Regions from separate parts of the Pseudomonas sp. G2-4 genome, predicted to be linked through region 2. Evidence: riboswitches for the same ligand, from Rfam matches in the RefSeq annotation. Region 2 holds a riboswitch; each other region holds the start of a gene.
What was found. Region 2 has a riboswitch for cobalamin ahead of QNH97_RS18540 (CbtB domain-containing protein). Riboswitches for the same ligand answer to the same signal wherever they lie in the genome.
Positions count from the first base shown of each region.

Region 1: another riboswitch for cobalamin. It lies ahead of QNH97_RS23845 (ABC transporter substrate-binding protein); the one in region 2 lies ahead of QNH97_RS18540 (CbtB domain-containing protein).
Region 3: another riboswitch for cobalamin. It lies ahead of cobO (cob(I)yrinic acid a,c-diamide adenosyltransferase); the one in region 2 lies ahead of QNH97_RS18540 (CbtB domain-containing protein).

Region 1 is NZ_CP125957.1:5,439,769-5,442,028, forward strand. Features, by position in the region: gene QNH97_RS23835 (hypothetical protein) at 1-287, opposite strand, end outside; gene QNH97_RS23840 (DUF3592 domain-containing protein) at 292-735, opposite strand; cobalamin riboswitch at 884-1,076, shown strand; gene QNH97_RS23845 (ABC transporter substrate-binding protein) at 1,217-2,230, shown strand; gene QNH97_RS23850 (FecCD family ABC transporter permease) at 2,227-2,260, shown strand, end outside.
Region 2 is NZ_CP125957.1:4,284,175-4,286,434, forward strand. Features, by position in the region: gene cobW (cobalamin biosynthesis protein CobW) at 1-36, opposite strand, end outside; cobalamin riboswitch at 135-351, opposite strand; cobalamin riboswitch at 705-927, shown strand; gene QNH97_RS18540 (CbtB domain-containing protein) at 1,027-1,215, shown strand; gene QNH97_RS18545 (CbtA family protein) at 1,227-1,922, shown strand; gene QNH97_RS18550 (cobalamin biosynthesis protein) at 1,919-2,260, shown strand, end outside.
Region 3 is NZ_CP125957.1:4,905,617-4,907,876, reverse strand. Features, by position in the region: gene QNH97_RS21370 (PQQ-dependent sugar dehydrogenase) at 1-39, opposite strand, end outside; gene QNH97_RS21365 (hypothetical protein) at 237-821, opposite strand; cobalamin riboswitch at 979-1,188, shown strand; gene cobO (cob(I)yrinic acid a,c-diamide adenosyltransferase) at 1,270-1,881, shown strand; gene QNH97_RS21355 (cobyrinic acid a,c-diamide synthase CobB) at 1,878-2,260, shown strand, end outside.

The DNA.
Region 1 (2,260 bases), 1.2 Mb from region 2:
CTGACGAACACCTTGCCAGTGCTGGGAAAAGCCTCCGCCGCACCCGCGCCCCCCACGCTCTTACCCTTGATCTGGATATTGACCTTGCCGAAACGCGGCAGCCGCGCGCCAAATCCGGCACCCACCCCGACGCCGCCATAGCGGTAGCTGACGTCCTCGCCCTGGGGCGAACGCAGGATGATCGAACCGCCACTGCCCGCCACCATGACCACGGTCAGGCCACCGCCGCTGGCGGTCTGATACTGCCAGCGACTTTCATTGACCGGGATCGGGATGTTGTAGCTCATACGTTTAAAGTCCTTTATGTGAATGAACCGCACCGCGACCGCGCTGACGGATAGCCTTTGCCAGACCGACAAGGGTGAACACCAGACCGATAAAACCCAGGACCCCGGAAGTGCCCCACAGCGCGGCCGAGTCATCGACGATGGCGCTGTTGGCCGGCTGTTCGGGGAGGTAATACACCTTCACAGGCTGATCCTGCTGATAGCCGAAGATGAAGCCGCCCTGGGGGTAGGAGATTTTTTCACCACTGCCCGTGGTGAAGGCGATTTCAGGATGCGAACCACCGGCATTCAAGCGGCTGACGATGCCGTCGGCGGTCTGTGCGCGGTCGAGAAACTCGCGTCGGTCAAGGGTGAGATTGATGGCAATACTCAACAAGCCGATACCAATCAGGGCAAACAGCAGGCCCAGCAATATCTTCCCGATGCGTGACGGGGTGTGGTTAGCCATGGTTTGTCTCAGTGTTCGTCCATGAAGAGGGCCTTCAGGATAGCAAGAAGCGGCGCTCTGCCGCACCTCCAGAAAATCATTCCCGAAAATCCTACGACGCCAGGAGAAGGCATCTCAGCGGTGAGTGGTGATAAACACCCTGATCGACTACCATGCCGACCGCCGGTTCCCCATGGGACTAATAGGGAATCCGAGATGCCTCGCACGGTATCAAACGGAACTGCCCCCGCAACTGTAGGTGCTGAGCCTGCTCCTCAATGGCCACTGGGATCGCTCCCGGGAAGGCTGGAGCCAGGCGATGACGCATCAGTCAGGAGACCTGCCGGCCAAGTCAATCACTAACCGGCGGGGTGTCCGGGAAGGACATCCTTGCGCTGCGCGTCACTGGGCTGATCAGCACTTTTGTGCTTTAGCGGCAGCGTTCGATGATGTGTTTTCCAGTCCGTCCCTGCTCCGTGTACGGTCCATTGGAGATTGCATCATGCTGCTGCCCCGCCGTGTCGCCCTCGTCATCGCCCTGGGTCTGCCCACCCTCGCCCACGCGGCCCCGACTCAATACCCCCTGACCATCGCGAACTGCGGCAGCACGCTGACCTTTGAGCAACCGCCCAGTCGCGCCGTGACCATCGGCCAGGCCGGCACTGAAATGCTCTATGCCATGGGATTGAGCGACAAGGTGGTCGGTACTTCGCTCTGGTTCAACGATGTGAAGGTGAAATACCAGGCGCAGAACGGCAAGATCGAACGCCTGGCCGATAACGAGCCGAGCTTCGAGGCGGTGATCGGCAAACGTCCGCAACTGGTGGTGGCGGAACTGGAGTGGACGGTCGGACCGCAAGGCGTGGTGGGTACCCGCGAGCAGTTTCACGAACTGAAGATCCCAACTTACCTGATGCCCTCCGATTGCGAGGCCAAGGATAATCTGGTCGGTGCGGATGGCACGCGGTTGGAGGCGTTTCGCATCGACAGCATCTACAAGAGCATCAGCCAGTTGGCTGAAATCTTCGACGTGCAGGAACGTGGCCAGCAGTTGAACGCTCAACTCAAGGACAGCCTGGCGAAGTCTATCGCCACGGTGCAGGCCAAGGACCTCAAGCAGACGAGTGCGCTGTTCTGGTTCTCCAGCGCCAGTCTGGATATCGATCCCTATGTGGCTGGGCACAAGGGCGTTCCTGACTTCATGCTCAGTACCCTGGGCGTGCGTAACGTGATCGAGTCCGACGAGGAATGGCCGACCGTCGGCTGGGAAACCATCGCCAAGGCCAACCCGACCTTCCTGGTCATTGCCCGCATGGACCGCCGACGCTTTCCGGCGGATGACCATGAAAAGAAGCTGCAATTCCTGCGCAGTGACCCGGTGACCCGCAATATGGACGCGGTGAAAAACAACCGCATCATCATTCTCGACGCCATGGCCATGCAGGCCAGCATCAGAATGTTCGACGGCCTGGAATCCCTGGCGATGGCCATCAACGGCTACGACCTACCGAAATGACTGCGACGCTGATTCGAACGTTGCTGGCTT
Region 2 (2,260 bases):
GACGATGGTGACGGGGAGTTTGGCCAGTGTTTTCATCGGATGCCCTTTGGCAAGGTGGCGGGCAAACGGGACGACAACCGCTGGCAAAGGCGCGCGCGGAAGATTTCGCCACCGGATCACCCCGCCCGGTTGTAGTGAGAATCTGTGTCGAGGCAGGTCTCCTGGCTGACGGTGGGCCAGTCTTTCGACTGGCAATTGCTGCGCCTTCCCGCGCGCCCCGGATATAAAGGGGTATGCACAGTGGCCTTGCAGAAACATCACCGTTCACAGTTGCGGGGGCAGCCGCGGCTTGGACCGCGTTCCCTTCTTAGCTTCGGCGCAGGCCGAAGAACCTCGAAGGCGCAAGGCTACGCAGGGTGTGGGGGCGGGTCAATGTCCGCAAGCAAGATGCAGGATGCTGTTGTGGCGAGGGAGCTTGCTCCCGCTCGGTTGCGCAGCGACCGCAAAGAGCCGGGGGCCGCTGCGCTGCCCAGCGGGAGCAAGCTCCCTCGCCACAACAGCCCTCGTCTGCCCTTGTACATTGACGCCCCGCCCCCGCCCATGCTCTCCTGTGCATGGTTTGCGTAGCGGGTTCTGTTAGCTCAAATTCGGATGCCGGAAGTCCATAGCCAAGGCGCTGTGACGAGTCATAGCCCGCTATGGCGAGGAACAGCAACGCAGGATATGGATTTCTGGCGCCGAAGTTGGGCTAACAGAACCCGCTACACAAACCACTTGTTACGGGTGCCCTTCACAGGGTGAAACGGGAAACCGGTGAATCGTGTGCTTTACTCCAAAGCCACGTCAGTCCGGTGCTGCCCCCGCAACGGTAAGCGAGTGAAGCGTCTAAACCACTGTGTCTCACGACATGGGAAGGTGATGCTTGCAGGCAAGGCTCAGCCCCTGCCCCTCGCGAGCCCGGAGACCGGCCCATGACTCATGCATCAACAACCCGCGGTGGGCGGGCGCTGTTCGAACCCTGGCGGGCCTTCGCCCGGGGTTTCATTGCGCTCGATTCACCCGCTGACAAGACCAGAGGGAAGCGCCATGTCGACCATCAGCAGCACCGCCCGCACCGCCAGTAGCACCACCACCCTGAGCCAACGCCTGAGCGCCGCGATCTTCGCCTCGATCCTGGGCGCCGGCCTGGTCTATTTCGCCGGTTTCTCCCACATTGAAGCGGTGCACAACGCCGCCCACGATACCCGCCATAGCGCCGCATTCCCGTGCCATTGAGACCTGACGACATGATCAAGCGTATTGCCCAGACCGCCGGTTTCAGCGGATTGCTGGCCGCCCTGCTGCTGACCCTCCTGCAAAGTTTCTGGGTATCGCCGCTGATTCTGCAGGCCGAGACTTTTGAAAAGGCCCCGACCTCCGAGGTCCATGAACACGCCGACGGCGTTGCCCACACCCATGATGCCGAGGCCTGGGAGCCGGAAGACGGTTGGCAGCGTGTGCTGTCCACCACCGGGGGTAACCTGGTGGTCGCGGTGGGTTTCGCCCTGATGCTGGCGGGCCTGTACACCTTGCGCGCGCCGACTCGCACATCCCAAGGGCTGCTCTGGGGACTGGCTGGTTATGCCACGTTCGTCCTGGCGCCGACCCTTGGCCTGCCGCCGGAACTGCCCGGCACCGCAGCGGCCGACCTGGCCCAGCGGCAGATGTGGTGGATCGGCACCGCCGCGTCCACGGCGGTGGGCATTGCCCTGATCGCCTTCGGCAAGCATTGGCTGCTCAAGTTGCTGGGCGTGGCGACGTTGCTGGTGCCCCATGTCATCGGTGCGCCGCAACCCGAAGTCCATTCGATGCTGGCGCCAGAAGCGCTTGAAACTCAATTCAAGATTGCCTCGCAAGTGACCAACGTCGCGTTCTGGCTGGCCCTGGGCCTGATCAGCGCCTGGCTGTTTCGCCGTGACGGCCAAGCCCACCACAACGCATGAACAACGGGCCGATGCTGGTGGTCGGCCTCGGCTGCCAGCGCGGTTGCCCGGCCAGCACGTTGCGGGCATTGCTCGACCAGACGCTGCTGGCCCACGGCATTGCGCTTGATCAGGTGCAGGCCCTGGCCAGTATCGACCTCAAGCGTGACGAGCCGGGCCTGCTGGAATTGGCCAGGCAATTGATGCTGCCACTGACCTGCTTCAGTGCCCGGCAGTTGGCCGGATATCAGGATCGGCTCAGTCACCGCTCCGAAATCGCCTTCGAGCGCACGGGCTGCTACGGCGTCGCCGAAAGCGCGGCCCTGGCCCTGGCCGATCAGCTAGGCACGAAGCCCGCA
Region 3 (2,260 bases), 620 kb from region 2:
GGCCAAGGCGACGATCAAAAGATGGGGTGGCTTGAGCATGCTGGCTTCCCTATGAATGCATGTAGTTATTCATAGAGAAGCGTAGACGCGCGATGGTTCAACTGCGGGTAGGCCAGTCTGCCAGGCAAAACCTTGTGGGAGCGAGCTTGCTCGCGATGGCGGCGTGACAGTCAAGATGGATGTTGCCAGGTGCACCGCTATCGCGAGCAAGCTCGCTTCCACAGTTCTTGAATGAGTCAGCCGTGGGCCTGTTTGAACAGCACGGCGATACCCGGGTGATAAAAGCCGGCCTCGTTGCGCAACTTGCGGTAGGCGTAAGGGAAATACCAGGCCACGGCGCAGGTGTTTTCCTTTTGCAGGTCGTCGACCATGTCCTGCAACTCTTCGGGCGTGGTGCTCTGCTGGGCTTTTTGCGGTGCGACGAACAGGCAGCCGAGCCTCAGGTCGCTGGCGTAGCTGATGCGCTTGGCATCGCTGGTGGCTTCCGACAGCGGTTGGGTCAGGTTCAGGTTGTTGACCTTGGGCCAGCGTTGGGTGGCCTGGATGAAGGCCCGCTCCTCGGTGCTGGCGATAAACAGATCGGCGCTGACGTTGCGTTCGCCTTCTTCATTCTGCTTGCGGGTCGGCGCGTTCTGCAGCGTGACCATCTCGGCCATCCAGGCGGCCGCTGACAGCAGGCCAAGGTTGGCCTTTTCATCGAACCAGTAAGGTGTGTCGTTATCGCCACGCACGGCGTTGTAGCGGTCGATACAGTCAAACCAACGTTCCAGTACCGGGCGCAGGAACTCCAGTTTTGGATTGCTGATGATCATGCCTTGCATACCTTGCCCTCTTGTTCTTGTGATATCGGGGTGTAATGTCTCTTTGATATCACTTCCCGTGGCGTGACACAAGATTGACGTCATTCCATTGATCCGGCCAATAACCAGCGCTGGGCCCGTGGCGGCTTTAATTGACGCTCCACCCCCAACCCTCTAACCTTCGCCGCTTGTTTCAGGTGCTCTGTGGCCGTGGCCGACAGAGTGAAACAGGGAAGCCGGTGAGTGCACACGAACCCGGCGCTGCCCCCGCAACGGTAAATGAGTCAAGGTTGCCTACAGGCCACTGTGTCCATGGACATGGGAAGGCGCGCAGCCCGGCATCACGCCGCTCATGAGCCCGGAGACCGGCCTGATTCATCCAACGGCATCACGGTGGGCGATGCCAGGCTTGCTGCCGTCTTTTTTTGTGCCCCGCCCGCCGTTATCCAATCCCAACGGAGAGCTCCCCATGACCGACACCCCTGATCGCGACGAACGCCACCTGGCGCGCATGCTGCGCAAGAAAGCCGTGATCGACGAGCGCATCGCCAACTCGCCGAACGAGTGTGGCTTGCTGCTAGTGCTGACCGGCAACGGCAAGGGCAAGAGCAGCTCGGCGTTCGGTATGTTGGCACGGGCCATGGGGCATGGCATGCAATGCGGCGTGGTGCAATTCATCAAGGGCCGCAACAGCACCGGTGAGGAGTTGTTTTTCCGCCGCTTCCCGGAACAGGTGCGCTTTCACGTCATGGGCGAAGGCTTCACTTGGGAAACCCAGGATCGCCAGCGCGACATCGCTGCTGCCGAAGCGGCCTGGGCGGTATCGCGCCAATTGCTCAGCGATCCCTCCGTTGGCCTGGTGGTGCTCGATGAACTCAACATCGCCCTCAAGCACGGTTACCTCGACCTCGATCAGGTTCTCAGCGATCTGCAAGCACGCCCGCCGATGCAACACGTGGTGGTGACCGGTCGCGGCGCCAAGCCGGAGATGATCGAACTGGCCGATACCGTCACCGAGATGGGCATGATCAAGCACGCGTTCCAGGCCGGTATCAAGGCGCAGAAAGGCGTCGAACTGTGAGTGACACTTGCCTGACAAGCCGCCACTGTCCGGCGGTGCTGATCGCTGCCCCGGCCTCGGGACAGGGCAAGACCACCGTCACCGCCGCCCTGGCCCGCTTGCATCGCAATCAGGGACGCAAGGTGCGCGTCTTCAAATGCGGCCCGGACTTTTTGGACCCGATGATCCTCGAGCGAGCCAGCGGCGCGCTGGTCTATCAATTGGACATGTGGATGGTCGGCGAGCAGGAAAGTCGTCGGTTGTTGTGGGAAGCCGCCGCCGAAGCGGACCTGATCCTGATCGAAGGGGTGATGGGGCTGTTCGACGGCACGCCGTCCAGCGCCGATCTGGCGCGGCATTTTGGCGTGCCGGTGCTGGCGGTGATTGACGGCACGGCCAT